Regions from separate parts of the Citricoccus sp. genome, predicted to be linked through region 2. Evidence: riboswitches for the same ligand, from Rfam matches in the RefSeq annotation. Region 2 holds a riboswitch; each other region holds the start of a gene.
What was found. A riboswitch is a leader RNA that binds a small molecule or an ion and turns the genes downstream of it on or off. The one in region 2 is predicted to bind glycine.

Region 1 (2,804 bases), on a different contig from region 2:
ATGCCGACGGTCCCCCGATGCGCCCCCGGACGGTGGAGGCACCGCGGAGGGTGGTTCTGCTCCTCGGCGCAGGTACCGGTCTGCGCGTCCGCGCATCGTCTGGAGGTCTTCGCCCTCACCCCACACCGGCCTCGTGGGGACGGCACTCTCCGCCCGGGCCGGTGGGTACCGCTGTCCGTCCCACCCAGCCCGCCGAGGTGGCGGCCTGGGTGGGACGGACGGGATGGCGAGATCTCGGTGGCGGGACAGACGGTTCAGGGGGCGAGGGCCGGATCCTGAGCGTGGACGTCCCGGTCCTCGAGCTCCTGGCGGACCTTGGCCTCGTGGAGGGCGCGCAGGGCGGCGTGCTCGGGGTTGCGGCGCAGCTTCAGGTAACCGAGGCCCAGGACCAGGAACCACACCGGGGTGACGAGCAGGGCAGCCCGGGTGTCGGCCTGGGTGGTCATCGCCCAGATGATGAACCCGAAGAAGGCCAGCACCACGTAGGGCATGAACGTACCGCCGGGCATCTTGAACGCGCTCACGGCGTGCAGTTGCGGGCGGCGACGGCGGTAGACGAGATAGCTGACGAGGATGATGGACCACACGAACATGAAGCACAGGGCCGAGACGGTGGTGACCAGGGTGAAGGCCTCGGCCACGCTGCCCTCGGCATAGAGCAGTGCGACGCCGGCGAGCAGGAACATGCAGGAGAACAGCAGCGCGTTCTTCGGGACCTTCCGGGAGGACAGCCGGCCGAAGGCCTTGGGGGCGTCGCCCTCCGTGGCCAGGCCGTAGATCATGCGCGAGGTGGAATAGATCCCGGAGTTGGCCGAGGAGGTGGCGGAGGTCAGGACGATGAAGTTCACGACCCCGGCCGCGCCGACCAGCCCGGCCAGGGCGAACATGCCCACGAACGGTGACTCATCCGCGCTGTAGGCGGTCCAGGGCTTCACGGCCATCAGGATGATCAGCGCACCCACATAGAACAGCAGGATGCGCACCGGGATGGAGTTGATCGCCCGGGGCAGGTTCTTCTCCGGATCCTTGGCCTCGGCCGCGGTGGTGCCGACCAGCTCGATGCCGACGAAGGCGAAGACGGCGATCTGGAACCCGGCGACGAAGCCCATGAAGCCGGTGGGGAACATGCCGCCGTGCGTCCAGATGTTGTCGAAGCTGGCCTGGACGCCATCGTTCTCGAACCCGGTGATGATCATGACCAGGCCGATGACGATCAGGGCCACGATCGCCACGATCTTGATCAGGGCGAACCAGAACTCGGTCTCGCCGAAGGCCTTCACCGTGGGCAGGTTCAGGCCCAGCAGCAACGCGATGCAGGCGATCGCGGGGATCCACAGGGGCAGGTCGGGCCACCAGAAGGAGACGTAGTAGGCGATGGCGACGACGTCCGCGATCCCGGTGACGACCCAGCAGAACCAGTAGGTCCACCCGGTGAAGAACGCGGCCCAGGGCCCGAGAAGGTCACCGGCGAAGTCGGCGAAGTTCTTGTAGTCCGTGTTGCTCAGCAGCAGCTCGCCCATGGCGCGCATGACGAAGAACAGCATGAAGCCGATGATCATGTAGACGAAGATCACCGAGGGCCCGGCCACCGAGATGGTCTTCCCCGAGCCCATGAACAGGCCGGTGCCGATGGCTCCGCCGATGGCGATCAGCTGGATGTGCCGGTTGGACAGGGCCCGCTCCAGATGCGGGGACTGCTCGGTAGTGCTCACGGGGCGTGCTGGGGTGAGGGTCATTGAGGAACTCCAGTAAGTTGCGCGGTGTGCCGCGTCGTCCGTGGGTTCCTCCCCCTCTGTTGCACGGCCTGAGAGTTTCGCCCCACCCGGAGGGGGTGGGACTTGCTCCGTCGGCGAGCACGGAGAACTCCGCGCTACTTTCCAGAGATGCCTCGGTGCGGCGGTCCGGGGACCTGAGAGTTTCCTGGGGAGGAATTGCTCCTACGGTGCCCGACCGGTGTTCTGGTCGGGGCTCTCCCGCCGCACGTCAACGGCCATTCGACTGTGACAGCCCTCACATCCTAGGTGACAGTCACCTCGGCGCACAATGGATTTTCGAATTTCCGCACCGAATCCTGCTCCGCACGGCCCGGCGGCTGCGGGGGCGGTGAGACAGGGGCATCCGCAGCAGGACCGCGGCGAGGAGGACCTGTGTGACCCAGGATGACGTGAATGCGAGTGCCGTTGCACTCGGCAGAAAGTACGTATACGCTGTGACTGCAATCACATAGTCTGGCCGTTCACGTGCGGCGGGAGAGTCCCGTCCAGCATTCGTGGTCGGGCGCCGTAGGAGCAATTTCCTCCCCGGGAAACTCTCAGGCCCCCGTACCGCCGCACCGAGGCGCATCTGGAAAGTAGTGCGGAGTTCTCCGTGCTCGCCGAAGGAGCAAGTCCCACCCCGTCCGGGTGGGACGGAAACTCTCAGGCTGTGCAACAGATCGGGGAGGAACCCATAGACACCGCGGGAGACCGCGCAGACCTCTGGAGTTCCTCTCATGACGATCACCCCAGCCCGCCCCACCGCCGCTGAGCTCAGCGACCACTCCTTCGCCGAACGTCACATCGGTCCCGGCCCGCAGGCAGCGACCCAGATGTTGCGCACCCTGGGGTACGACAGCCTCGACGAGTTGGTGGACACGGCGGTGCCGGTGGACATCCGCCAACAGGATCGGCTGGAATTGCCCGAGCCCCGTTCTGAGGCCCAGGTCCTGGCGGACCTGCGGCAGATGGCCTCCAAGAACGTCCTCAAGACCCAGATGATCGGCCAGGGTTTCTACGACACCCTCACCCCGCCGGTGATCCTGCGCA
Region 2 (13,818 bases):
CGACGTGCTGGACGCCTCGCTGCTGAGGATGTCGACACTCGGGTTCATCAGCCCCACCGACCCGATGTGGAGCTCGACGCTGGAGGCGATGGACGGTGAGCTGGTCACCGACAGCCTGGTGTACCGCTATGACCCCGAGGCCTCGCCGGACGGCCTACGGGGCACGGAGGGGACGTTCTCGCTGTGCACCTTCGCCTACGTCGCCGCGCTGGCCGAGTCCGGTCGTCTGGACAAGGCCAGGATCACCTTCGAGAAGATGCTGACCTACGCCAACCACCTGGGCCTCTACTCCGAGGAGATCGCCCTCACGGGCGAGCAGATCGGCAACTTCCCGCAGGCCTTCACGCACCTGGCGCTCATCGACGCGGCCCTCGCGCTGGACCGGCAGCTCGACCTGGCCCCGCCGGCGCAGTCCCGGCGCCGCTCCCGGGAGGCCACGCTGGCTGCCCCGGGCGCTGGGGACGATGCGGACGCGGCCCCGGCCGGGTGAGCTGACACCCGGAGAGCCGGTCCGGGGCGGGGTGCCACGCCTCACCTCTGGTGCCTCCGTGCCGTGACCTGCACAATCACTGGATGGAGAACCCACGGATCCCCCCGCCCCTTCTGGCACTGTCCGCCGCCGCCCTGCAGCGCATCCTGCCGGCCGGCGCGACAGCAGGACCGCTCCGGCGGGCAGCTGCCCAGACGGTCGCGACCGCCTCTGCCGTCACGATGATCGGGGCGTCGGCCCAGTTCCTGGTGTACCGGACGACGGTCGACCCCCGGGAACCGGAGCGGGCCTCCACCCTGGTGACCAGCGGGCCCAACGTGGTCACCCGGAACCCGATGTATCTCGGCATGGCCGGGCTCCTGGCCGCACACGCCATCCGGCGGGGCCGCTGGGCCGCGTGGGTCCCGGTGGCGGCCTTCGTCATGCTGATGGACCGCACCCAGATCCCCGCGGAGGAACGGGCACTCCGCGAGCGGTTCGGCGCCGCGTACGAGGACTACTGTGCCGCCGTGCCCCGGTGGCTGGACCGGCGCTCCGCCGCCCGCCTGCAGGAGGGGGCCGTGACCGAGGTCCGCCGGCCCGCGGGGGAACTCCCAGGCCGTCAGGATGCCGGGTGAGGGGAGCTCCCGCACGGCTCAGCCCTCGTGCCGGAAGCCCAGCTTGATGGTCACCTGCCAGTCGGCGATCCGCTCGTCCTCGATATGACCCCGGATGGACTGGACCTCGAACCAGTCCAGGTTCCGCAACGTCTTCGCCGCCTCCGTGACGGCGTTGGTGACCGCTGCGTCGACGCCGTCAGGGGACGTCCCGACGATCTCGGTGACGTTGTACACGTTGTTGGCCATGGTGTCCTCCGGGGTTCGGCCCGGGCCGGTGCGCCCGGGGGTCGTGCTGGCCACCGTAACGGAGGCTGCCCCGCCGCGGCCAGACCCCGTGCCACGCACGGCGGCGGTCCCTCGGGCTCCTAGACTGGCCGGGGAAGGGGCACGATGACGGGAACGACGAACGACCTGACGAGGCACGACGGCCGCGGAGGCAGGGCCGGTGCGCGCGGGCTGGACCGGCTGGCCACGGTCCTGACGGAGGCGGCGAGCCCCTTCGTCCTGGTCGCCGTGGTCCTCGTGGTGGTGGCCGTGCACACCGATCCCCACTGGGCGCGCAGCGCGCTGCTCACGGTCGTGCCGATCGCCGTCGTGCCGCAGGCCATCTCCCTCGTGATGACACACCGGAAGGTGGTCACGGACAAGTTCATCGTCCACCGGACCCAACGGCATCTGTTCTACGCCCTGGCCCTCGGGTCCATCCTCCTCGGGGCGGCCCTGGCCTTCCTCGTGCCCACCGGCACCGTGATGCGGGCCGCGGTGGTCCTGGCCGTGGGCACCCTGCTGGTGGTGATGGCCCTGAACACCCGCATCAAGGTCAGTGTCCACGCCCTCATCGGTGCGCTGACCGCCGTGGTCGTCCCCGCCGTCGCCGGGGCCTGGACACTGCTCGCCGTCCTCGTCCCGCTCTGGTTCGGCGTCAGCTGGTCCCGGGTGCGCCTGGCCCGGCACGAGCCCGCCGAGGTGGTGCTCGGCTCGATCGTCGGGATCGTCGTGGGACTGGCCTTCTGCGGATGGACCGGCGTGGCCGGCTGAGCGGCCGGGCGGGCCGGGTCAGCCCGCGGTCTGCAGCCCCTGCACCGCCACCACGGCGTCCCGCACGGCGCTCGCCGCCAGCTCCGCGTCCTGTTCCGCGGAGTCAGGGCCGAAGGTGAACCGCACCGCGGTCCTGGCCAGTCCGGCCGGGACGCCCAGCGCCGTGAGCACGTGGGACGGCTCATCCGAGCCGGCTGCGCAGGCGGACCCGGAGGAGCAGACGACCCCGCGCCGTTCCAGTTCCAGCAGCACGGCCTCCCCGTGCGTGCCGGCGAACACGAACGACGCCGTCCCCGGCAGCCGCCGCTGCGGATCTCCGGTCAGCCGCGCGCTGGGCACCTCGCGCAGCACCTGCTCGACGAACCGGTCCCGCAGGGCGCGCACCCGGGGCCCGACGCCGGCCCGCTCGGCCTCGGCGGCCGCCAGGGCGGTGGCCAGGGCCACGGCGCCGGCCACGTTCTCGGTGCCGCTGCGCCGGCCGCGCTCCTGGCCGCCGCCGTGCACGACGGGTTCCAGGGCCAGCCGGCTGCGGGCCCACAGGACGCCGACCCCCTTGGGGGCCCCGACCTTGTGCCCGGACAGGCTCAGGGCGTCCACGCCCAGGCGCCCCACATCCAGGTCCAGCCAACCGGCCGCCTGCACCGCGTCCGTGTGGAACGGCACCCGGTGCTCCCGCGCCACCGCCGCCAGTTCGGGTATGGGCTGGACGGTGCCGATCTCGTTGTTGGCGTACTGCACGGAGACCAGCGCCGTGTCCGGACGGATGAGCCCGGCGAGCTCCGCCGGGGAGACGAGACCGTGCTCGTCCGGGGTGAGGTGATCGGCGGTGAAACCGTGCGCGCGGACCAGGTAGTCCACCGAGGCCAGCACCGCCTCGTGCTCGAGCGGCGTGGTGATGAGGTGCCGGCCGCGCGGCGCACCCAGGGCGATGCCCTTGACGGCCAGGTTGTCCGCCTCGGTGCCGCTGCCGGTGAACACGACGCCGGCCGCGCGCCCGCCCAGCACCGTGGCCACGGACCGCCGGGCGGCCTCGAGCCCGGCCGCGGCGGACTCGCCCAGGCCGTGGTGGCTGGAGGGATTGCCGAAGTCCCCGGTCAGGTACGGCCACATCGCCTCCAGCGCCTCGCGCCGCACGGGGGAGGTGGCGGCGTGGTCGAGGTAGATCACGTCCCCACGTCCAGCCCGAGGTCCAGGGACCGCACGCTGTGCGTCAACGCCCCCACGGAGATCACGTCCACGCCCGTGGCGGCGATGTCGGCGACCGTGTCCAGGCTGACGCCGCCGCTGGCCTCCACGATGGCCCGGTCGCCGATGATCGCCACGCCCTCGCGCAACTCGTCCAGGGTGAAGTTGTCCAGCATGATCGTGTCCACCCCGGCGGCGAGCACGTCCGGGATCTGGTCCAGCCGGTCGACCTCGACCTCCAGGTGGGCCGTGTGGGGGAGCAGGTGCCGGGCCCGCACCAGTGCCTCGGTCAGGCTGACGCCGGCACCGGCCAGGAACGCCAGGTGGTTGTCCTTGGCCATCACCGCGTCCGAGAGGGAGTGCCGGTGATTGTGGCCGCCGCCGTCGCGCACCGCCTGGCGCTCCAGGACGCGCAGGCCCGGGGTGGTCTTGCGGGTGTCCACGATCCGCGCGGGGGTGGCCGCCACCGCGGCCACGTAGCGCGAGGTCTCGGTGGCGATGCCGGACATCCGCTGGACGAAGTTCAGGCCGATCCGCTCGCCGCGCAGGATCGCGCGCGCCGGGCCGCTGACCTCGGCCAGCACGGTGCCGGCCTCGAACGCCGCCCCGTCCTGGACCCAGGTGCTCACGGACAGCTCCGGGTCCACGAGCCGGAAGGCGGCCGTGAACGCCGCCGTGCCGCTCAGCACGCCGGGCTCACGGGCCACCAGTCGCGCGGTCCCCGTGGCCGAGGCCGGCACCAGCACCTCCGAGGTGAGGTCGCCCCAGGGGGCGTCCTCCTCGAGGGCCGCGGCGACGATCCGCTCGACCTGGACTCGCCCGACCGGCTGGGACCAGGCGCTCATCGCGTCGCCCCCGTGGCCGGTCCCGCGGGTGAGGCGTCCGCACCGGCCGCGGCCCCGCCCGCGTCCGGACCGGCCGGCGTCGGGACCGGACGGGCGGCGGGGGCGACGGTGAGCATCCGCTCCAGGGCGACCCGCGCCGGGTCCGCGACGTCGGCGGGCACCTGGATGCGGTTGACCACCTCACCGGCGACCAGCGACTCGAGCACCCAGGCGAGGTAACCGGGGTGGATGCGGTACATGGTGGAGCAGGGGCAGATCACCGGGTCCAGGCAGAAGATGGTGTGCTGCGGGTACTGCGCGGCCAGGCGCTGGACGAGGTTGATCTCGGTGCCGATCGCGAAGGTGGAACCGTCCGGGGCGGCCTGGATGGCCTTGACGATGAAGTCCGTGGAGCCGGCGGAGTCCGCGGCGTCGACCACCGGCATCGGGCACTCGGGGTGCACGACCACGTGGACGTCCGGGTGCTCGGCGCGGGCCCGGGCGATCTGGTCCACGGTGAAGCGCTTGTGCACCGAGCAGAAGCCGTGCCACAGCAGGACCTTGGCCTGCTGCAGCTCCTCCTCGGTGTTGCCGCCCAGCGGCTTGCGCGGGTTCCACAGCGGCATCCGGTCCAGGCCGATGCCCATGGCCTTGGCGGTGTTGCGGCCCAGGTGCTGGTCCGGGAAGAACAGCACCCGCTGGCCGCGCTCGAAGGCCCACTCCAGGACGGAGGAGGCGTTGGAGGAGGTGCAGACGATCCCTCCGTGCTCGCCCACGAAGCCCTTCAGGGCGGCCGAGCTGTTCATGTAGGTGACCGGGATGACCGGAGCGCGGCCCGCCTCGTCCGGCGCGGTGCCGTACACCTCCTCGAGCTGCTCCCAGCAGTCGGCGACGGAGTCCAGGTCGGCCATGTCCGCCATCGAGCAGCCCGCGGCGAGGTTCGGCAGGATGACCGCCTGGTCCTCGGTGGAGAGCAGGTCCGCGGTCTCGGCCATGAAGTGCACGCCGCAGAAGACGATGGCCTCGGCCTCCGGGCGGGTCCTGGCGGCCTTGGCGAGCTGGAAGGAGTCGCCCACGAAGTCCGCGTGGGCCACCACCTCGTCGCGCTGGTAGAAGTGGCCGAGCACCACGACCCTCTCGCCCAGGGTCTCCTTAGCCACGCGGATCCGCTCGTGGAGCTCCTCGTCGGAGGCGCGCTGGTACTCCTCCGGGAGCGCGCCCTGCCGGGGTGCACCGGCGGGGATCGCGTCCTGCTGCGAGGCGCCCGGTCCGTACCCGGGGGTGCCGGCGTCGAAGGTCCAGGGCCCGGCCGTCAGGTCCGGGGAGCAGGAGGAGCCACCCGTGGAACCGGTGGCGATGAGGTCCAGTGTGCGGTGCACGGAGGCGCCGCGCGGGGACAGGCCGGAACCGGAGCGGTCCGGCGGAGTGACTGCGGGGGAGTCGGCGGTGGTGGTCACGAGAGGGTCCTTGTCTGCTCGGTGGGGATGGGGTCGGTGCTGCCCGGGGTGAACTGCCGGTAGCGGTAGAGCCGGGGTGGCCGGTGCGGGGTGCCCGCCAGGCGCTCGCCGGTCTCGACGATGTCCGCCGAGGCGGTGATGGAGCGGCGGAAGTTCGCCGGGTCCAGGGGCTGGCCCCGGACGGCCTCGTGGACCGAGCGGAGCTGGGCCAGGGTGAAGGTCTCACCCAGGAAGGTGTGCGCGATCCGCGCGTACTCGACCTTGGTGCGCAGCCGCTGCAGGGCGTAGTCCACGATCGCGTTGTGGTCGAAGGCCAGGGCGGGGAGGTCATCGGCCGGGAACCACTGGACGTTGTTCCCCACGGCGGCGTCGGTCACCTCGTCCGAGCGCACCAGGGCCCAGTAGACGACGGAGATGACGCGGCCGGTGGGGGAGCGGTCCAGGGCGCCGAAGGTGTAGAGCTGCTCGAGGTAGCTGGGGCGCAGTCCGGTGGTCTCGGCCAGGGTCCGGGCGGCGGCGTCCTCGAGCGGCTCGGCGTCCGGCAGCCAGCCGCCGGGCAGGGCCCACTGGTCCAGGTGGGGCTCCCGGGTGCGGCGCACGAAGGGGGTCCACAGGGCCGGGGGGTCCCCGGCCTCGGAACGCAGCGCGAAGATGACGGTGGACACCGCCAACCGGGCTGTGTGCTGATCCACCCTGACTCCCGTCCTCCCACTTAGGGTCTGGATGACCCTAAGTTGACTGAGATCCATCTTACAGTCGGAGTGACCCGAAGGGGAGAGTGTTGCGGGCGGCCGGAGCGCGGGCCCGGGCCCGGCCTGGCGGGTCCCAGGCCTCGCGGGTCCCAGGACCTGCGCCCTGGCATGGAGCGGCAGTAGGGTGGGGCATCCGGTCACGCCCCCACGGAGGAAGTCATGACGCCGAAGAATCCCGCCGACCGCGTGAACATCCGCGTGATCGGCATCTGCATCGCCGCCGCCCTGGGTGGCTTCCTGTTCGGCTTCGACACCGCGGTGATCAACGGCGCCGTCGACGCCCTCGAGTCGGGCTTCGCACTCGGACCCGGGCTGACCGGCTTCGTCGTGTCCTCGGCCCTGATCGGCTGCGCCCTGGGGGCCTGGTTCGCCGGTCCCGTCGCCAACCGCTTCGGCCGGGTCCGAGTCATGCTGCTGGCGGCGGTGCTGTTCCTGGTCTCCGCGCTCGGCTCCGGGCTGGCCTTCGACGTGTGGAGCCTGATCATCTGGAGGGTCGTGGGCGGCCTGGGCGTGGGCGCCGCCTCGGTGATCGCCCCGGCCTACATCGCCGAGGTGAGCCCGGCCGGCGTCCGGGGCCGGCTGGGCTCCCTGCAGCAGCTGGCCATCGTGACCGGCATCTTCGTGGCACTGCTGTCCGACGCCCTCTTCGCGAACCTGGCCGGGGGCGCGGCCGAGACGCTGTGGTGGGGACTGGAGGCCTGGCGCTGGATGTTCATGGCCGAGGCCGTGCCGGCGGTGCTCTACGGGGCGTTCGCGTTCCGCCTGCCCGAGTCACCCCGGTACCTGGTCGCCCGCGGTGACCTCGACCGTGCGGCCCAGGTCCTGTACGACTTCACCGGCATCGAACGGGTCAACCTCAAGATCGAGCAGATCAAGGACACCCTGGAGTCCGAGCGGCGGGAGTCCCTGCGCGACCTGCGCGGACCGGCGATGGGCCTGAGGCCGATCGTGTGGATCGGCATCGTCCTGTCCGTGTTCCAGCAGTTCGTGGGCATCAACGTGATCTTCTACTACTCGACCACGCTGTGGCGCTCCGTGGGCTTCGGGGAGTCCGACGCCCTGACGATCACGGTGATCACGTCGGTCACGAACATCCTGGTGACGATCGTGGCCATCCTGCTGGTGGACCGGGTGGGGCGGCGCCCCATGCTGCTCGTCGGGTCCCTGGGCATGGCGGCCTCACTGGGCCTGATGGCGGTGGCCTTCTCCTTCGCGCAGGTCGTCCAGGGCGCCGACGGCACCACGGCCGCAGAGCTGGGCCAGCCGTGGTCCACGGTGGCCCTGATCTCGGCCAACGCCTTCGTGGTCTTCTTCGGTGCCACGTGGGGGCCCCTGGTGTGGGTCCTGCTGGGGGAGATGTTCCCGAACCGGATTCGCGCCGGGGCGCTCGCCGTGGCCGCGGCGGCCCAGTGGGCCGCGAACTTCGCGGTCTCCACCACGTTCCCGTGGCTGGCCGAGATCGGGCTGACCGTGGCCTACGGGCTCTATGCGGTGATGGCGGTGCTGTCCTTCCTCTTCGTCTGGCGCTTCGTCCCGGAGACGAAGGGCCGCGAGCTCGAGGACATGCAGGACACCGGCATCGTCCGGAAGTCCCGCAGGAGCACGCCCGCGCGGTGAGGACCCGGCCGCGATTTCACGCACCCGTGTGAGGTGCATTACAGTTGTCTCCCGGAATCAGCCACTGAGCGGTCCGGGAGAGATCCCGCACCACCTAAGATGCGCGACGCCGAAGGAGCAAGCCCTCCCCGGGAATCTCTCAGGCCCCCGTACCGGATCGCTGGGCACCTCTGGAAAGCGTCGCCACACCCACGCGCGACCACCGACGGGGCAAGCGGCCGACCGGCTCCGGGCCGGCACGACGCGAAACTCTCAGGTCCATGGACAGAGCGGGGAGGACACGAGGGGACCACCGTCCCACGTCCACCTGAGGAGAACCCATGGAACCCAGCCGCCCCACCGGGCCCGTCGCCGTCGGGACCGAGGCCGGACCAGCCGGCCACGCCCCCGCCGCAGCCCCGACCCTCGAGAGCCCGGCACCCGGCCGTCCGGACGGCACGGCCGCCGCGCCGGGCTGGAACCGCTTCGACTCGAGCTGGACGATCGGCCTGTTCGGTACCGCCGTGGGCGCCGGCGTCCTGTTCCTGCCGATCAATGCCGGCCTGGGCGGGATGTGGCCGCTGATCATCGCCACGCTGATCATCGGGCCGATGACCTACTTCTCCCACCGGGCGCTGTCCCGCATGGTGGTCGCCTCGCCCCGGGCCGACCGTGACATCACCGGCGTGGTGCGGGACTACTTCGGCGAGGCCGCCGGACGCCTGGTCACCATCCTGTACTTCCTGGCGATCTTCCCGATCGTGCTCATCTACGGCGTCGGCATCACCAACACCGTGGACAGCCTCATGGTCAACCAGCTGGGCATGGACCCGTGGCCGCGCTGGTTGCTCTCCGGGGTGCTCGTGCTGCTGATGTCCGCCGTGATGGTGGCCGGCCAGCGCGTCATGCTGATCGTCACCCAGTGGCTGGTCTACCCGCTGATCGCGGTCCTGTTCTCCGTCACCCTGCTGCTCATCCCGTCCTGGTCCTTCGAGGGCTTCGGGGCCGTGCCCGCCGCCGGCGACTTCGCGATGTCCCTGTGGCTGATGATCCCCGTGCTGGTCTTCGCGTTCAACCACTCCCCGGCGATCTCGCAGTTCTCGGTGTCCCTGCGCCAGCGCTACGGGGCGGGCTCGGTGCAGAAGGCCTCCTCCGTCCTGCGCGTCACCTCCATCCTGCTGGTGGTCTTCACCATGGGCTTCGTCTGGTCCTGCGTGCTGGCCCTCGGCCCCGAGGGGTTGCAGGCCGCCAAGGACGCCAACCTGCCGGTGCTCTCCCACCTGGCCAACGTCATGGGCCTGCCGATCATCGCCTGGCTCGGGCCGGCGGTGGCTGTCACGGCCATCGGCTCGTCCTTCTTCGGCCACTGGCTCGGGGCGTTCGAGGGCGCGCAGGGCATCATGCGCGGGATGGTGGACCCGCAGTCCCGGCGCTTCTCCGACCGCGGACTGCGGATCGGGATCAGCGTGTTCCTCATCGCCAGCACCTGGATCGCCGGCGTGCTCAACCCGAGCATCCTGGGACTCATCGAATCACTGGCCGGGCCGGTCATCGCGGCCGTGCTCTACCTGATGCCGATGTACGCCATCCGGAAGGTCCCCGCCCTGGCGCCGTTCCGGGGCGCGATCTCGAACGTCTTCGTGGTCATCGCCGGCATCGTGGCGGTCGGGGGCATCCTGCTCAGCCTGTTCGGCTGACCGGGCCCGCCGCCGTCGGGTCACCGGTAAGGGCACCGTGCTGCGGGTGAGTAGACCCGTACTCCGGCTACACTCTTCGGGGCGCGGATGCGCCATCACGCCGCCCGCGCCACCGAAGAGGTCGTCCCCGCTGTGCTGTTGAATCCCGTCGTCGTGTCCGTGCTCGTGCTCGCCGCGCTGAGCCTGGCCCGCGTGAACGTCATCGTCGCCCTGCTCATCGCCACGCTCGTCGCGGGACTGCTCGCGGGGCTGACCCCCGATGAGACGGTGACCATCCTCGTCGACGGGCTCGGCGGCCAGGGGGAGACCGCCCTGAGCTACATCCTGCTCGGCATCCTGTCGGTCATGGTCGCCCGCTCCGGGATCACCGGGAAGCTGATCCGCCGGATCCTGCCGCTGATCTCCGGCCGGCGGGCGATGACCCTCTTCGGGATCGCCGGACTCGCCTGCCTGTCGCAGAACATCGTCCCGGTCCACATCGCCTTCATCCCGATCCTCATCCCGCCGCTGCTGAGCGTGTTCAACCGGATGAGGATGGACCGCCGGGCCGTCGCCACCGCGCTGACCTTCGGCCTGAAGGCCCCCTACATGCTGATCCCGCTGGGATTCGGCCTGATCTTCCAGAACATCATCCTCGACGAGATGGCCAAGTACGGCATGGACGTCGAGCTCGGGCAGATCTCCCTGGCCATGGCGATCCCGGTCGCCAGCATGGTCATCGGCCTGGTCATCGCGATCCTCTTCAGCTACCGCCGGGCGCGGGAGTACCGGGACGCCGCGCCGGACCTCACCGCCTTCGCGTTCGGTCCCTCGCACGACGGTGCGGAGGGCTCGGGTCATGAGTCAGGCTGGACACGCCAGCACGTCGTCGTGCTGATCGGGCTCGCGGTCACCCTCGTGCTCCAGATCGCGTTCGGCTCGCTTGTCATCGCCGCGCTCGGCGGCATCCTCGTGATCTTCGTCTTCCGCGGCGAGCGCTGGCGCACCTCCGACGAACTCGCCCACGGCGGCGTGACGATGATGGGCACGATCGCCTTCATCATGCTGGTGGCCTCGGGGTACTCGTCCGTGCTGTCCGAGACGGGCGCCGTGGACGAGCTCGTGACGTCCGCGACCGGCTGGATCGGGGACAGCAGGCTGCTGGCGGCGGTGGTCATGATGGTCGTCGGACTGCTGGTGACCATGGGCATCGGCTCGTCCTTCGGCACCGTCCCGATCCTGGCGGCGATCTTCGTGCCGCTGTGCGCCGCCGTCGGGTTCAGCCCGCTCGCCACCGCCGCCCTGGTGGGGGCGGCCGGAGCCATTGGCGACGCCGGCTCGCCCGCCTCGGACAGCACCCTCGGCCCGACCTCGGGGCTGAACGTGGACGGCCAGCACCACCACATCTGGGACACCTGCGTGCCCACGTTCCTGCACTTCAACATCCCGCTGTTCTTCGGCGGGATCATCGCCGCCCTGGTCCTGTAGGCGCCGACGAACGGCCGGCGAGGGGCGGGTGGAGGATCCGTCCGCGTCCAGGGGACACGTCCGTGCGGGTCCGCAGGGGGCGATGTCCTCCGGGCCATGACGGGCGGCGGGCAGGGGCGTCAGCGCACCTCGAAGCGCCCGGGGAGGCCGGACGGCGGGGCCTGCAGGCGGTCGACGCGTACCGCCTCGACCTCCGCGGCACCGGGTCCGGACCGGCACCACCCGACCATGGCCTCCACCGCCGCGGCGGGACCGGCGAAGAGCGCCTCGACCCGGCCGTCGTCGAGGTTGCGGACCCAGCCGGTCACCCCCGCCGACGCCGCGGCCCGCCGGCAGGTGGCGCGGAAGCCCACGCCCTGCACGGTGCCGGACACCAGCACGTGTACCGCCTCCATGCGTCCTCCCTCCACCTCGGCGCTCCTGTCGGGTTCCAGCCTACGAACGGGACCGGGGCCGACGCGAGGGTGCGGTGTCCGCCGCGGCCGACGTCCTCGGGGGCATGCACCACCGTGACCCGACTCACGCACCACCAGCGCGCTCTGGGCTCATGACCAGCCGGCGGTCAGGATCGGTTGAGAGGGTCTTCGGATGCGTTCTGTCCGCTCTGCACTGTCCACCACCACCGGGAAGGTCCTGGGTTTCCTCGGCGCCAGCGTCCTGGCCGGGATCCTCGTGGCCGGGCTGGCCCTGCCCCTGGCCGCGACCGGCGGCGCCACCGTGGCCACCGGTTCCGAGCTGCTCGACGAGTTCCCCACAGCGCTGCGCGAGGAGCCGATCAGCGTTCCGTCCCGGGTGCTGGCCTCGGACGGCACCGAGCTGGCCACCTTCTACGCGGAGAACCGCAAGCCGGTGGGCCTGGACCAGATCAGCCCGAACATGCAGGAGGCGATCGTCGCGATCGAGGACGAGCGGTTCTACGAGCACGGCGGCGTGGACCCGCAGGGCATCGGCCGTGCGCTCGTGAACAACGCCTCCACTGACTCCGAGCAGGGGGCCTCGACCATCACCCAGCAGTACGTCAACAACATGCTCATCAACGCGGACATGCTCAGCGGCAAGGAGAAGCTGACGATCTCCGGGACCAAGACGTACATGGACAAGCTGCGCGAGATGAAGCTCGCCGTCTCGGTGGAGCAGGAGATGACGAAGGACGAGATCCTCGAGGGCTACCTGAACATCGTGCTGCTCGGGGGGCGCACCTACGGGGTGGAGGCCGCGGCGCAGTACTACTGGGGCGTGCCGGCCTCCGAGCTGACGATCGCCCAGTCGGCCACCCTCGCCGGGCTGGTGAAGTCCCCGAACGGCTACAACCCGCAGACCCGTCCGGAGGCCGCTGTGGAGCGGCGCAACGTGGTGCTGGACTCGATGCTGGCCCAGGGCTTCATCACGGACGCCGAACACGCCGAGGCCACGGCCAGCGACCTGGGCCTGGACGTCCACCCCGAGCAGGCCGGCTGCATCTCCTCCTCCGCCGCTCCGTACTTCTGCGACTTCGTCCAGCACGAGGTCCGCTCCAACGAGGCCTTCGGGCCGGATCCGGAGTCCCGCGAGCAGCTGCTGCACCGCGGTGGGCTCGAGATCACCACCACCCTGGACCCGAAGCTCCAGCAGCAGGCCCAGGCCTCGGTCGAGGAGACCGTCCCGGCCACGGACTCCTCGGGCGCCGGGTCCGCCCTCGTCTCGGTCGAGCCGGGCACCGGCAACGTCCGGGCGATGGCCCAGAACACGCGGTACTCACCCGAGGAGGGCCGGGGCAACACCGTGCTGAACTTCAACGTGGACGCCGCCCAGGGCGGGGGCAACGGCTTCCAGGGCGGGTCCTCGCTCAAGCCCTACGTGGCCGCGGCGTGGCTGGAGGACGGCCGGTCCATGGCGGACCTCGTGGACGCCTCCCAGGACCACTGGCGCCAGGGCGAGCAGTTCCGCGCCTCCTGCCAGCCCGGCGGATCGGTGTCCATCCCGGACGAGGGCGGATGGAAGGTCAACAACGTCATCGACGACATGAAGCGCCCGATGACGGCCGACTTCGGCCTGTACTGGTCCATCAACACCGTCATGGTGAACATGGCCCAGGAACTGGACCTGTGTGACATCACCGACGTGGCCACCCGGCTCGGCGTGCACCGCGCGGACGACGGCCAGCCGCTGAACCCGGGCAACCCGTCCTTCATCCTCGGTTCGGAGGAGTTCGCCCCCATGACCCAGGCCGCGGCCTACGCCGCCTTCGCGGACGACGGCCGGTACTGCCGTCCCCGCGCGATCGAGTCCGTCACGGACTCGACCGGCAAGCGGTACGACGTCGGCGGCCCGGACTGCCAGCAGGCACTCGATCCCGAGGTGGTGGCCCAGCTGAACGAGACGCTGACCCAGATCGGCCGGCGCAACGCGGAGGAGGCCGGCGTGGACCCGGGGGTGCCGATGGGCGGCAAGACCGGCACCAACAATTCCCAGTCCTCCACCTGGTACATCGGCTACACGTCCGGGCTGTCCACGGCCAGCTGGGTGGGGCGGTACACGGACCTGAAGACCCTGGCCGGAACCCGGGTCAACGGGCAGGAGCACGAGCACTTCTGGGGCAGCACCCTGGCCGGGCCGCAGTGGATGGACTTCATGGAACAGGCGTCCGGCAGCGTCGAGGCCGAGCCGTTCCGCACCCCGACGGACTCCCCGTTCCCGGACGCCGGTTCCACCGAGCGCTACCGGATGGGCGGGA
Region 3 (13,818 bases), on a different contig from region 2:
AGGTCCCCGGGGAAGTCGCGGGCGGCGTCCTCACCGGTGCGCAGCGCCTGCCGCACGGCCGGGGTGAAGCCGAGGGAGCGGCCGAGCCCCAGGTCGATCCTCCCCGGGAACAGGGCCTCGAGGGTGGCGGCCTGCTCGGCGACCACGAGGGGCTGGTGGTTGGGGAGCATCACCCCGCCCGAACCGATGCGGATGGACTGCGTGCGGGCTGCCAGGACGGCCATCAGCACGGTGGGCGTGGAACCGGCGATGCCCGGGACGCCATGGTGCTCGGCCACCCAGAAGCGCCGTAAGCCCAGCCGTTCGGAGCGCTGGGCCCGGTCCACCACCGCGTCCAGGGCCTCGGCCTCCGTGCAGCCCGCGAGGGAGTTGGCGCGGTCGAGGATGGAGACGGGCACGCGGGAGGGGCCAGGGGCGGTCATACCAGCCTCAACACGATCCGGACCGGGGATATTGCCGGGGTTCAGGAGTAGCCGTCCAGGGGCAGCGGTGCCGGGGACCGGGTTGCTACGGTTCGGCCATGGCCGTCATCTACGAGACCGCGTGCACGCTCAACGGCTTCCTGGCCACCGAGGACGACTCCCTCGACTGGCTGTTCGCCATCCCGGGGGAGCAGCCCGACCTCACGCCCTTCATGGAGTCGGCCACCGCGATCGTCATGGGTTCCACCACCTACGAGTGGGTGCTCGAGCACGAGGACCTGATGGCCCACCCGGAGCAGTGGCCGGAGTACCTCGGGCGCCAGCCGCTGTTCGTCTTCTCCAGCCGTGAGCTGCCGGTTCCCGAGGGCGCGGACGTGCGGGTGCTGGACGGCGACGTCGGCCGGCACCTCCCCGAGATCCGGGCGGCCGCCGGTGCCGGCGACATCTGGATGATGGGCGGCGGGAGGCTCGCCGCCCAATTCCTCGAGGCGGACGCCCTGGACCGGGTCTGCCTGACCCTCGCGCCGGTGACCCTGGCCTCCGGCAAGCCGTTGTTCGCCGGCGACGCGCGGTGGGACCGGTTGCGGTTGCGCTCGGCCGAGAAGATCGGCGAGTGGGCCCGGTTGGTCTACGACGTCACCCCGTCGTCGTCCCGGGGCTCCTGAGCCCGCGACCTCCCCGTCGCGGCCACCGCCGCGCCGAGCGTGCGGACCGTCAACTGTCCGGTCCGCACGTTGACGGTCAGGGCCCGGAACGTGGCCGCCGGGTGATCGCGGAACCGGGAACCCACCGGTCAGCGCGGCATGTCCCCGACCCGGACGACGCGAGAATCACGAAGTGGTAACGTCAAGGGCCGTGCGTGGACCTGGGCGCGCGCCCGCTGTGGCCTCCTGCATGGCACTTTCAGGAAACATCCAGGTGATGGACAGGGACACGCAAGGTTGCGACTCGATAACATTCGTGTACGGTATGTAACGATCCGATTACACGCGAAGCATTGAGAGCATCCCATGACCTACTCCTCCCGCCGTGCCCGCCTCCTCGCCGAGAAGCAGGCCCGCCGCACTCACCGTCGTCGTTCCCTGACCGTCGGCGTCGCCGGTCTGGCCACCGTCGCCGGAGCCACCATCGCCGGTGTGGCCCCGGCCGCGGCCAACGACGGCGGCGCCGCGACCGTCGACTACTCGGCCCAGCAGGGCTACAACTGGAGCGCGGGCGACTCGTCCTCCACCTCCACCGCCGCCACCTCCGCTGCCGGTGGGTCGTACGACTACACCCCGGCCTCCACCGGTTCGTCCCAGGCGACCTACCAGCTGGCGTCCTACACCACCTCCTCCGCCAGCGGCTGGAGCGCGGACGTGGCCCAGTGGGCCACCGCCAAGGCCGCCGATCCGAGCGTCTACTACAGCTGGGGCGGCAACGGCCCCACCGCCTATGACTGCTCCGGCTTCACCCAGAGCGCCTTCGCCCAGGCCGGCAAGAGCATCCCGCGGGGCTCCTCGGCGCAGTTCTCCGGGGGGCAGAAGGTCTCCATGAACAACCTCCGGGTGGGTGACCTCGTGTTCTGGTCCAACAACGGTTCGGGTTCCGGTGTCTACCACGTGGCCATCTACATCGGCGATGGCAAGATCGCGCACGCCCGCAACCCGCAGATGGGCGTGTCCGTCACCAACCTGAACTACAGCCCCACCAACATGCTCGGCACCGCCGTCCGGTACTGACCAGAACCCTCCGGGATCCCTGCGGGATCCTGACGGTCCAGGGCCCGGTCGTCCGCGATGCGGACGGCCGGGCCCTGGACCGTCCCGGGCATCGACGGGGGCGGCGACGGAGGCCCAGGCCGGGGCCGGGACCGGGGGCGGTGCGCGTCCGTCTCACAGGTTGCGGGCGATGAGCTCCTTCATGATCTCGTTCGTCCCGCCGTAGATCCGCTGCACCCGGGCATCGGCGTACAGCCTGCCGATCGGATACTCGAGCATGTAGCCGTACCCGCCGAACAGCTGCACGCAGCGGTCGATGACCGTGCCCTGCAGGTCGGTGGAGTAGTACTTCGCGCGCGAGGCCATGGCGGCATCGAGCTGGCCGTCCACGTGCAGGGCGACGCAGTGGTCGAGGAAGGTCCGGGCCACCAGGACCTCGGTGCTGACCTCGGCCAGCGTGAACCGGGTGTTCTGGAAGTCGAAGACCTTCTGCCCGAACGCCTCGCGCTGGCGGGTGTAGTCCAGCGCCAGTTCGAACGCCAGCTCGGCGTAGCCGACCGCCGTGATCGCGATCGCCAGCCGTTCCTGCGGCAGCTGGGCCATCAGCTGGTAGAACCCCTGGCCCTCCCGCTCGCCCAGCAGGTTCGACGCCGGCACGCGCACGTCCGTGAAGGACAGTTCGCGGGTGTCCTGGCCGTGCTGGCCGACCTTGGACAACACCCGCCCGCGCTCGAACCCGGCCAGGCCCTCGGTCTCCACCGCGATCAGGGACACCCCGCGCGCACCCTCCCCGCCGGTCCGCGCCACCACGATGATCAGCCCGCCGTGGGTGGCATTGGTGATGAAGGTCTTGGACCCGTTGATCACGTAGTGGTCGTCCTCGAGCCGGGCGGTGGTGCGGATGTTCTGCAGGTCCGAACCGGTGGAGGGCTCCGTCATGGCGATCGCGCCGATGAGCTCGCCGCTGGCCATCCGCGGCAGCCAGGAGCGCTTCTGCTCCTCCGAGCCGTAGGCGAGCACGTAGTGCGCCACGATCGTGGAGTGGATGGAGTACCCCAGGGACCCGTCCCCGGCCTTGCCCTGCTCCCACAGCACCGCGGCCTCGTGGGCGAAGCCGCCTCCGCCGCCGCCGTACTCCTCCGGAACGGAGATGCAGAGCAGTCCGGCCTGCCCGGCGGCGAGCCACGTCCCGGAGTCCACCTGGTGCTGCGCGGCGAAGCGTTCGGTGTGGGGCGTGAGTTCCCGGGCGAAGAAGGAGCGCGCGAGATCGGCGACGTCGGCCACCTCGTCCTTCAGCCATGGGGAGACATAGGCGGGGGTGCGGAAGGTGGCGGCCACGGGAACTCCTGGGTCGGTACGGTGCGGGAACGACAGGCGGAGGGGAGGCGTCGTCCCTGTCAGGGCACCGTATGCACCGGGAGCGGTTCGGGGCAATGGCGACGACGCCGGACACGTGCGGCACCACCGGGTGCCGCACCTGTCCTGTCGACCGGGCCCGCGGGGGGCTCCAGCGGGCCGGCGGCGGGCCTCGTGCCGCATCAGGACGAGCTCCAACCGAGGCGCCGAGCGAGGGGTGCAGTGGCCCACGGTGACCGATAGGGTGACCGCACGGCCCCGAGCCGGGGCCGGCAGGGCCGGCCAGACCATGGACACGCAGAGCAGCCACCGGATGTCTCCCGACGGTCCGGAACCGTCGGGACGCCACAGCGCCCGCGCCACCGTCCTGCTGTGGTGCCACCGGGTGCTGCGCCTGGCCGTCACCGCCCTCGTGGGCCTGGGCGTCTACCACCTGGTCCTCGAGGAGTTCGACACCCATGGCCGCCTCGTCTGGGGCTTCCTGCTCCTCTGGGTGCTCTGCGCGTACGTCCTGCTGCCGCAGCTGAACCGCGTGCTGTCCCGGGTCTACGTGCCCGATTACTTCATCGGCAGGGCCCGGACGGCCGATGGGCTGTTGGGCGACCCGGTCAACCTGGCCGTCCTGGGGACGGCGGACCAGCTGGCCGCGGCACTGCGCGCGGCCGGCTGGACCGCCGCGGACCCGCTGAAGCTGTCCACGGGGTGGGGCATCACCCGGGCGTCCCTGCTCCGCCGCAGCTATCCGGCGGCCCCGGTGAGCCCGTTGTTCGTGTTCGGCCGCCGTCAGGACCTGGCGTTCGAGCGCGAGGTGGCGGGCAGCCCCGCCCAGCGGCACCACGTGCGGTTCTGGGCCTGTCCGCCCGGCTGGACGCTGCCCGGTGGCTTCGACGCCGACCTGGTCGGGGCGGCCACCTTCGACCGCCGGGTGGGGCTGTCCCTGTTCACCCTGCAGATCACGCACAAGGTGGCCGAGCGGACGGACGAGGAACGGGACCTGGTCGTCGCGGCGCTGCGCTCGGCGGGCGCCGCGGTCCACGTGGTCAGGCACTTCACCACGGGGTATCACACCCGCAACGGGGGCGGGGACGCGATCGAGACGGACGGGGACCTGCCCATTGTCGACCTGCGGACGGTCGCGGTGCCGGAGGCGTCACCCCTCGAGTCCCCGCCGGCGGGTGAGTCCCGGGGGACGACCGAGGCGGCGGACGTCGCGTCACCGTCCGGCCCGGCGTGCACGCGGGCTCCGGTAGACCCGGCACGGGGCGGGTCGCCGGCCGAGCGGCACCGGAGCCTGTTCGGCTCGGGAACGTCTCTGGACCGGCTGGTCTTCTTCAGCGACGCGGTGTTCGCCATCGCCATGACCCTGCTCGTGCTGGAACTGATCCTGCCCGGTGACCTCGACCCGCAGCAGGTCGACCGGGCCCTCGCGGCCCACCTGCCGGAATTCCTCGCCTACGTGCTGAGTTTCACGGTCATCGGGACCGCCTGGATGAATCACCACCGTAAGTTCACCGTCATCCGCCGGTACGACGTGCGGTTGCAGTGGCTCAACCTGTTGTTGCTGTTCCTCATCGCCCTGCTCCCCATGCCCACGAGCCTGCTCAGCGACTACGGCGGCAGGACCTCCCCCTGGCCCGTGGTGCTCTACGCGGTGGTGACGGCGGGGGTGTACATCACGTTGAGCCTGATCTGGCGGCATGCCTGGCGGGCCGCGCTGATTGTTCCCGAGGTGGACGCCGAGCTGTACCGGTACGTGCTGCACGGCGCCTGGCCGGTGCCCGCGGTCTTCCTCGGCAGCGTGCCCGTGGCGTTCGTGAGCCCGGAACTCGCGGCGTACTCGTGGCTCCTCCTCGTGCCGGTCCTGCCGACGGCGCGGCGACTGCGACGCCGGAACGCGGGCCTCGCGGAACGGGAGTCGGAGTGAGCCAGACGGCCTGAACGCACCCGGCCGGTGGGTCCGGGGGGTGCTAGGCCCGGCGGATCCTGATGGGTCCGCGGGCCGTGGCGAGGTCCACCACCTCGCCGCGCTGGGTGATGACCACCTCCCCGGCCTCCACGAGACCCGCGGCCGCGGAGCGGGCCTCGTCCATCAGGGGGCGCCAGTCGTTCCCGGGACCGGCCACGGCGCGGGCCGCCTCACTCGGGCAGATCGTGGCACCTGCCCGGCGGCGCGAGAGCAGGTCGAGGATCGTGCGCCGGAACTCCTCGAGCGGTGGATCGTCCTCATGCGGGCTCACGACCCCAGTCTCCAGCACGTCCGGGGTGGGGACCAGCGACGCCGGTCCGCCCACCCCCGCTCCGCTCGCCGCCACCCCGGCCGGCCGCCCGTCACGGTCTCCTCGGGCTCGGCCGAGGCGTGCGGGACGAGGTCCCGGGCTCCGGCTCGGTGACGTCAGCGACGTCGGCCGCCAGGACCGCGATCAGCGCGTCGGCGTCGACGGTGACGGCCGCACCCGGGGCGCCGGCCCCGATGGAGACCGTCCGCCCGCGCAGGGTGAGGTCCGCGATCACGGGCCAGGCCGTCGTCGAGCCGAAGGGAGTGATGCTGCCGCGCGGATAACCGGTGACCGCCCGGGCCTCCTCGGCCGAGGGCATCGACAGGCGGTTGACGCCCAGCGTGGCACGCAGCTTGGGCCAGGCGATCGCGCGTGTGCCGGGGACGAGCACGAAGACGTAGTCACCCTCACCGCGTCGCACCACGAGCGTCTTCACCAGGTGGCCCGGCTCCACCCCGCGGGCGGCGGCCGCCTCGGCCAGGGAGGACACGGGGCCGTGCTCGGTCAGGGCGTACTCGATGCCGGAGGCCTCGAGGGAGGGCAGGCCGGCGGGCCGGCCCGTGGGCCGGCCGGGCTCTGGGGTGCTCACGCTGTCAGCGTACCCAGCGCTGGACCCATCACCTCGACTCCCCTCGACGGGGTCGGGTCACGGGTGCAGGATGGGGGCATGAGCTCCCAGGCCCCTGCCCCTGTCCCCGGCGACGACCGCGACTGGACCTTCGTCATCACCGACGGTTGCGAGGAGTGCGGCTTCCGGCCCTTCGACGCGGCCGAGACGGCCCGGCGGATCAGTGCAGGCACGGAGCGATGGCGGGCGGTCCTCGAGCGTCCCGACGCGGCGCGGCGACCCTCGGAGCAGGTGTGGTCCCCGCTGGAGTACGCCTGCCACGTGCGGGACATGGTCCGGTTGCTGGGCGAACGCGTGAAGGCGATCCGTGACCAGGAGGCCCCCGAGTTCGCCGACTGGGACGGGGATGCCATGGCGGTGAAGCTCGCCTACTGGGCCGCGGACCCGGGCACCACGTGGGAGGACCTGGGGCGGACCACGCGCCGCACGGTCAGCGTCCTGGAGTCCGTGCCCGCCGGGGCCCGGGACCGGACGGGCCGCCGCTCGGACGGGGTGGAGTTCACCGTCGCCTCGCTCGGCCAGTACATCGGTCACGAGATGGAGCACCACCTGCACGACGTGCGCGGCTGACCGGCGGGCGCGCTCCGGGCCTGGCCGGAACCGACCCGTCCCGCCGACCGCATCCCGCAGGAACGGAGATGCCCGGTGGGCCATGCCCGGCCTAGCGTGGTCCCATCACCGGGACCGCGGTGGCCCCGGCCTGAACCCAGGAGGGACACCATGTCCGTCACGGAATCGGTCCAGCACCAGGACCGGGCTCCCGCCCTGCCGCGCGTCGTGGACCGGGCGACGTGGCAGGCCGAGCTCGACGACCTGCGCCGGCGGGAGAAGGCGGTCACGCACGAGCTCGACGCGATCGCCGCGCAGCGGCGCCGGTTGCCCGCGGTGAAGCTGCCCCCGTACACGCTGGAGGGGGCCTTCGGCCCGATCACCCTGGCCGAGGTCTTCGAGGGCAAGCGCCAGCTGATCGTCTACCACCACATGTGGGAGCCCGGCGCGGACTTCCAGTGCGGTGGCTGCACCTACTTCACCTCGCAGTTCACCCGCCTGGACTTCCTCGACAACTACGACGCCCGGTTCGTGGTCGTCACGCAGGGCCCGATCGACGAGGCGCTCGCCTACCGGCGCAAGGTGGGGAACCAGATGACCTGGTACTCGACGGCGCACAGCGACTTCGGGGCCGACGTCGACGCCCCGCCGGGTGGTGGGTTCGCGCTCAACGTGTTCCTGCGCGACGGTGCGGACGTGTACCGCACCTGGCACACCACCGGGCGGGGGATCGAGCAGTTCTCCGCCGCGTTCGCGCTGATCGACGCGCTGCCCTACGGCCGGCAGGAGCAGTGGCAGGACGTGCCCGAGGGGTGGCCGCAGGGCGAGACCTACGCGGGATGGCCGGACTCCCCGGACATCGCGCGCTGGTACGGCCGGGGGTGACGCGCAGCGGCCAGCCACACCCGGCCGTCGCGGTCACTCGGGGGCGGGCAGCCAGCTGCGGACCACCCCACCGTAGGTGCCCGGATCGGGCGGTTCGATCTCGCGCTCCCGCACCCCGAGCACGGCCGTCCAGGCCTTGTGGACCAGGTCGTAGTCCTCGGCGTCCGCGGTCGTCTCCCCCGGTTCCCGGTAGGTCATCCACCGGTCACCGCCCGCGTGGAAGACGTTGAGCAGGTAGCGCGTCCCGTCCCGCACCTGCAGGTCGTTCTCCGCCGTGCACCCGTACTGGCGCAGGGAGTCCACGAACTCGGCCACCAGGTCGAGTTCGCCCATCTGCAGGACGGGATAGAAGTTCTCCCGGTGGAAGTCGTACACGGTGGGTGCATCCTCCACGTAGATCGGGTACCGATGGTTGCCCGTGGGGATGTAGGCGATGTGCGTGGCCAGGTATGCCGTCTCGATGAACGTCCCGTCGTCGGCCCCCTCCGGGAACTCCGCGGCCCCGGGCAGCGGATAGTCCTGGAGGAAGCGCCATGCCCTGGCGGGGAGATCACGGGCCTCGGGCGGCACGTCCAGGCCGGGGACGACCTGTGCCTCGATCAGGAGCAGGGTCCAGATCACCAGGTCGAAGGCGTCCCCCAGGGAGGCCTCACCGGAGGCGAGCATCGGCTCGTAGTCGAGCTCCATCGCGGCGGACAGCGAGTCGCACCGGGCGAGAGCGGCGTTGGCGAGGCCGACCATGTGTTCCACCCGGGCGTCGTTCGCCTGGTACTGGTTGTGCGCGTGGATGGCCAGCGGCAGGACGGATCCGTAGTCGGAGCACGTGAGCGCCCCCGGATCGCGGGCCAGGAAGGGCTGGACCAGGTCCGTGAGGTTCTCCCGTGCGCCGTCGCGGGCCATCTGGTCGACGTCGGCGGTGTTGGCGCTCGCGTACGTCACCTCGATCAGGGAGGCCACGGAGTCCTCCCAGAGGTCCTCGGCGGCCCCCGGCCGCCGCTCGTAGAGGTCGACCATCTCCTCGATGCCCCGGCGCACCGAGAAGGCCGCCTCCCCGGACTCCGTCACGGACCAGGGCTCGGCCACCAGGGCCTGCTGCACCGTGCCGGAGGGGCGCCAGCCCTCGGGCATCCGCCCCGGGTCCAGCACGCAGTGCGAACTCTCCGGCGCCGAGCAGGACGTCAGCAGGACCAGGGGGAGCAGTGACGCGATCACCGCGCGGGTCCGTTGCACCGATGGGCCTCCTGTCCAGGCCCCCGGCCTGACCGCTGGCTCCCCGCGCCGGTGGCCCGTGCGCGTGATTGCACCGCAATGTACTCCTCCCGGCGGCTCCCCGCACCAGTTCATCGGGCGGGTCGAGGACGCCGTTCAGGCACCCCGGCGTGCAGGCGTCAGCACCGGAGGACGGTCATCCGCGGGCGGCGGCCGGAGCCGGACCGGTGAGGGCGTCGGCCAGCAGGGTGCCGCCGAAGCCCATCAGCACCAGGCCGGTCACCCGGTCGATGGCGGCCAGGGACCGCGGGCTGGACAGCCAGCGGCGTGCGTAGCCGCCCCCGATGATGAGCACGGCGAACCAGCTCATCGTGAGCGCGGCGTGCACCCCGGCCAGGGCCGCACCCATCAGCAGGGGCGAGACGCCGTCGGGGAGGAACTGCGGGATGGTGGCGATGTAGAACACGCCGACCTTGGGGTTGAGCAGGTTGGTGCCGGCACCGGTCAGCCAGCCGCGCCAGGGAGGGTCGGCGGGCGCCGGGGAGCCGGCGCCCCAGCCCCCCGGTTCGCCCGGGGAGGCGGCACCCGTCACGGCAGTGTTCACCGGGTCCCTCCCGGTGCCGCGGAACGAGGACCAGATCATCGACGCACCCAGCCAGAGCATGTACGCCGCCCCGGTGATCGTCAGCACGCGGTAGGCGAGCTCTGAGGCCGCGAGCAGGGCGGAGACCCCGACGGCGGCGGCGATGCCCCACACCACGGCCCCGGTGGCGACCCCGGTGGCGGTGGCCCACGCGTAGGGGCGGGACCGGGTCAGCGAGGACCGCAGCACCAGGGCGGTGTCCAGTCCGGGCACCAGGGTCAGCAGGCCGGCCACCACGGTGAAGGCGAGCAGGGCGTCCAGGATCGTCACCGATCCAGTGTAGTCAGGGAGGGTCGCCGGACCGGAGGAGATCAGGTGGTCCCCGGCCCCCCGTCCCGGCCCTTCCCGGGGCCCAGCCCGCGGGGAGGGCAGCGCCTCGTTCCTGTCTGCCGGACGCCCCCGGTGGGATACTGGTGCCGCATGACCCGCCACCGGTGGGTGGGCATCCCCGCCCTGGCGAGCCGGCCGTCCAGCACATCCCAGTGACTCCGGAGAACCCGTCATGAGCCAGACAGCAAGCCAACCCGGTGCCGACCGCGACCTGAAGTCCAGGCACCGCACCATGTGGGCCTCGGGTGACTACCCGGGCATGGTCGAGACGTGGTTGCTCCCCCTCGGGCCGAGACTCGTCGAGGCAGCCCGCGTCACCTCCGGCCAGCGCGTCCTGGACGTCGGTGCCGGCACGGGCAACGCGTCCCTGCCGGCAGCGGCCACGGGGGCGAGGGTCACCGCCGTCGACCTCACTCCCGAGCTGCTGGACGCAGGGCGGCTGCGCGCCGAGGCGCAGGGGTTCGACCTGGAGTGGGTGGAGGCCGACGCCGAGCACCTGCCCTTCGAGGACGCCTCCTTCGACGTGGTGATGTCCTCGATCGGCGTGATGTTCGCCCCCCACCACCAGGAGGCCGCCGACGAGCTCGTGCGCGTGTGCCGGCCCGGCGGGACGATCGCCCTGCTGAGCTGGACGCCCGAGGGCGTGGTGGGCGGGCTCTTCCGCACCATGAAGCCCTTCGCCCCGGCGCCCCCGCCCGGAGTGCAGCCGGCGCCGCTGTGGGGCACCGAGGAGCACCAGCGCGCCCTGCTGGGTGATCGGGTGGCGGTGGACTCCGCCAGCCGGGGCACCCTCGAGGTCACCGCCTTCGGCACGCCGCGCGAATTCGCCGAGCATTTCAAGGCGTCCTACGGCCCCACGATCACCGTCCGCAGGAACGCCGAGGGCGAGGGCCGTGCCGAGGAATTCGACCAGGCGTTCCAGGCCTTCTTCGACGAGGCGAACGTGGGGACCGAGGACCGGGCGCGCTTCGAGATCGAGTACCTGCTGACGGTGGCCACCCGGAGGTAACCGAGGCCGGCCTACCCCGGGACGGTGACGTTCCGGATGGTCATCTCGACGGTGTCGAAGGTGAGGTCGAGCATGGCCTCGAGCTGTTCGCGGACTCCGACGACCACCTCCGTGGTGCGGGTGACGTCCGCGTGGGGGGACAGGAAGCACTCGATCCACAGCCGCGGTGCGCGCCGGGGGCCGTCGATGCGGACGAGGGCGTCCTCGACGTCCCGGTGCGTCATCAGTCCGGTGGCCGCGGCCTGGGCGATCTTGGCGCACCGTTGCTCCGCCGCGGCGCCGGGGCCGGTGGGGCGGCCGGCCGGGGAGGCCTCACCGCCCGGGGTGAGACCGGGCCATGCACGTGCATTCGTCATCCGGGGAACTCCTGGGGTCTGCGATCGTTCTCGCGTCGTCTGTAGGTTCCTCCCCGATCTGTTGCGCGGCCTGAGAGTTTCCATCCCACCCGGGCGGGGCGGGACTTGCTCCTTCGGCGAGCACGGCGAAGACCGCGCTACTTTCCAGATGTGCCTCGGTGCGGCGGTGCGGGGGCCTGAGAGTTTCCCGGGAGGAATTGCTCCTACGGCGCCCGACCGGTGGTGCCGGACGGGACTCTCCCGCCACACCTCAACGGCAACGGCTATTCTGCTGTGATTGCGATCACAGTGTAGTCAGGCATTTGATTTGTATGCAAAATATGCCGTGAATCTCGTCACACGGGGTCATCCGGGCCGTTGCCGGGAACGCCGGGTGGTCGGGGGCCCTTCCAGTGCCACGACCGGCGCGCCTACGCTGGGGGCGACCCACAGCCCATCCCAGGGAGGGGACGTGCCGGAATTCCAGGACAGATACGACGCCGGTGCCCAGCTCGCAGCGCGGCTCGCCCCGCGCTGGGCCGGGCACGCCGACGTCGTGGTGCTGGGCCTGCCCCGCGGCGGGGTGCCGGTCGCGGAAGTGGTGGCCCGGGAACTGCGCGCACCGCTGGACGTGATCATGGTCCGCAAGCTGGGGGTGCCCTCCTACCCGGAGCTCGCGATGGGTGCCATCGGTGAGCAGGGCGTCCGGCTCCAGGACGAGGGCACCATCCGGCACTTCGGGGTCACGCAGGAGCAAGTGGCGCTGGTCGAACGCCGCGAGCAGCAGACCCTGGACCGCCGGGCGCGGCTCTTCCGTGCCGGCCGGGAGCCGCTGGACCTCACGGGCAAGACCGCGATGATCGTCGACGACGGCATCGCCACGGGCTCCACCGCCCGGGTGGCCTGCAGAGTGGCCCGGGCCCTCGGGGCGGCGCGCGTGGTGCTGGCCGTGCCGGTTGCCTCGCGGACCACCGTGGACTCGATGCTCATGAGCCGCGAGGCCGACGAGATCGAGGTACTGGCCACCCCCCGGGGCTTCCGGGCCGTCGGGGCCCACTACCGGGACTTCGCCGCCGTCGACGACGAGACGGTCGCGGCGATCCTGTCCCGCGGCAGCTGAACCCCCGGCCCGGTGCGACCGGGTGTTCCCGGACGCGACGGCCCTCCCTACTGTGGGACGAGGAGAGGGCGCCAGCGACCCCTGCGGCGCCGACGGAAGGACCATCCATGCGCATCGTCATCACGCAGAACATGACCCTGGACGGGCGGATCGAGATGCTCGACGACTGGTTCGACCCCGCCGACCAGGACCCGGAACTGGTCGGGGAGATGCGGCGCCAGACGGCCGGCGAGGACGTGCTGCTGCTGGGCCGGCAGACCTTCGAGGACCTCCGCGGCTACTGGCCGCACCGGGCGGATGACACCACCGGAGTGGCCGAGGCCCTGGACCGGGCGGACAAGCGCGTGGTCTCCGCCACCCTGACCGACCCGCAGTGGGAGAACACGACCGTCATCGGCGGCGACCCCCTCCAGGCCGTCCGGGAGCTGCGGCGGCAGGACGGCCGTGACGTGGTCGTCACCGGGAGTATCCACCTGGCGCACACCCTGATCGAGGCGGCGCTGGTGGACGAGTTCCGCATGTTCACCCACCCGGCCTGGCAGGGCCGCGGGCGGTCCTTCTTCCCGGACGGTTTCGATGCCCCGCGGCTGCGGCGCATCGACGGCAAGGTCTTCCCCCACGGGGTGGTGTACGCCGCCTACGAGCTGGCCGGACTGGCCCACGGTGACGGTCCCGGGGGCACCGCGCTCGCCGGACTCGGCTCGGAACAGGAGGACTGAACGATGGGCAAGCTCATCTACTCGGTGATCGCCTCCCTGGACGGGTACATCGCCGACGAGGCGGGGGACTTCTCCTGGGCCATGCCGGACGCCGAGGTGCACCAGTACGCCAATGACGAGCTGGCCGGCGTCGCCGTCCACCTCTACGGACGCCGGACCTACGAACTGATGACCCCGTGGGAGAACGACCCGGAACTGGCCGCGTCCGCACCGGTGACCGCCGAGTTCGCGCGGGCATGGCAGCGGGCGGACAAGGTGGTCTACTCCTCGACGCTGGACAGGGCCAGCACCCGGCGCACCACGCTGGAACGTCACTTCGATCCCGCGACCGTGCGCCGGCTGAAGGCCGAGGCGGCGGGCGACCTGCTGATCGGTGGTCCGACCATCGCCGCCTATGCCCTGCGCGCCGGGCTCGTGGACGAGGTCAGCCAGGTACTGCTGCCGATCGTCATCGGCGGGGGACTGGCGGTGTTCCCGGCCGGGCTGGGCCTGGACCTCGAGCTCATCGGTGAGCAGCGGTTCGCCGGCGGGGCCGTGGCCCTGAGGCACAGGGTGGACCGGATACGGGACTGAGCCGTACCCTTGACTGCCATGAGGTCCTGAGTCCCCTCCGTCCCGCGCCCGAGGCTGCGTCCGA

Region 1: linked by a shared signal. The riboswitch ahead of cycA (D-serine/D-alanine/glycine transporter) and the one ahead of PLJ28_RS06515 (amino acid permease) in region 2 are both predicted to bind glycine.
Region 3: linked by a shared signal. The riboswitch ahead of PLJ28_RS00550 (hypothetical protein) and the one ahead of PLJ28_RS06515 (amino acid permease) in region 2 are both predicted to bind glycine.

What each region holds. Positions count from the first base shown of each region.
Region 1 is NZ_DAOMPX010000135.1:85-2,888, forward strand. It holds gene cycA (D-serine/D-alanine/glycine transporter) at 255-1,736, opposite strand; glycine riboswitch at 1,888-1,986, opposite strand; glycine riboswitch at 2,237-2,337, shown strand; partial or broken gene PLJ28_RS15475 (glycine dehydrogenase (aminomethyl-transferring)) at 2,492-2,804, shown strand, end outside.
Region 2 is NZ_DAOMPX010000014.1:2,990-16,807, reverse strand. It holds gene PLJ28_RS06560 (glycoside hydrolase family 15 protein) at 1-490, shown strand, start outside; gene PLJ28_RS06555 (methyltransferase family protein) at 574-1,107, shown strand; gene PLJ28_RS06550 (dodecin) at 1,126-1,335, opposite strand; gene PLJ28_RS06545 (phosphatase PAP2 family protein) at 1,480-2,127, shown strand; gene PLJ28_RS06540 (cysteine desulfurase family protein) at 2,146-3,294, opposite strand; gene nadC (carboxylating nicotinate-nucleotide diphosphorylase) at 3,291-4,157, opposite strand; gene nadA (quinolinate synthase NadA) at 4,154-5,515, opposite strand; gene PLJ28_RS06525 (NUDIX hydrolase) at 5,590-6,285, opposite strand; gene PLJ28_RS06520 (sugar porter family MFS transporter) at 6,505-7,962, shown strand; glycine riboswitch at 8,027-8,127, shown strand; glycine riboswitch at 8,131-8,232, shown strand; gene PLJ28_RS06515 (amino acid permease) at 8,283-9,638, shown strand; gene PLJ28_RS06510 (Na+/H+ antiporter family protein) at 9,771-11,105, shown strand; gene PLJ28_RS06505 (acylphosphatase) at 11,225-11,500, opposite strand; gene PLJ28_RS06500 (transglycosylase domain-containing protein) at 11,694-13,818, shown strand, end outside.
Region 3 is NZ_DAOMPX010000001.1:112,955-126,772, reverse strand. It holds gene PLJ28_RS00610 (MsnO8 family LLM class oxidoreductase) at 1-422, opposite strand, end outside; gene PLJ28_RS00605 (dihydrofolate reductase family protein) at 521-1,087, shown strand; gene PLJ28_RS00600 (C40 family peptidase) at 1,433-2,143, shown strand; gene PLJ28_RS00595 (acyl-CoA dehydrogenase family protein) at 2,297-3,460, opposite strand; gene PLJ28_RS00590 (LssY C-terminal domain-containing protein) at 3,768-5,402, shown strand; gene PLJ28_RS00585 (DUF3253 domain-containing protein) at 5,446-5,715, opposite strand; gene PLJ28_RS00580 (aminoacyl-tRNA deacylase) at 5,807-6,343, opposite strand; gene PLJ28_RS00575 (DinB family protein) at 6,422-6,952, shown strand; gene PLJ28_RS00570 (DUF899 domain-containing protein) at 7,103-7,816, shown strand; gene PLJ28_RS00565 (hypothetical protein) at 7,850-9,046, opposite strand; gene PLJ28_RS00560 (LysE family translocator) at 9,222-9,938, opposite strand; gene PLJ28_RS00555 (class I SAM-dependent methyltransferase) at 10,171-11,007, shown strand; gene PLJ28_RS00550 (hypothetical protein) at 11,019-11,363, opposite strand; glycine riboswitch at 11,518-11,616, opposite strand; gene PLJ28_RS00545 (phosphoribosyltransferase) at 11,815-12,462, shown strand; gene PLJ28_RS00540 (dihydrofolate reductase family protein) at 12,570-13,181, shown strand; gene PLJ28_RS00535 (dihydrofolate reductase family protein) at 13,185-13,754, shown strand.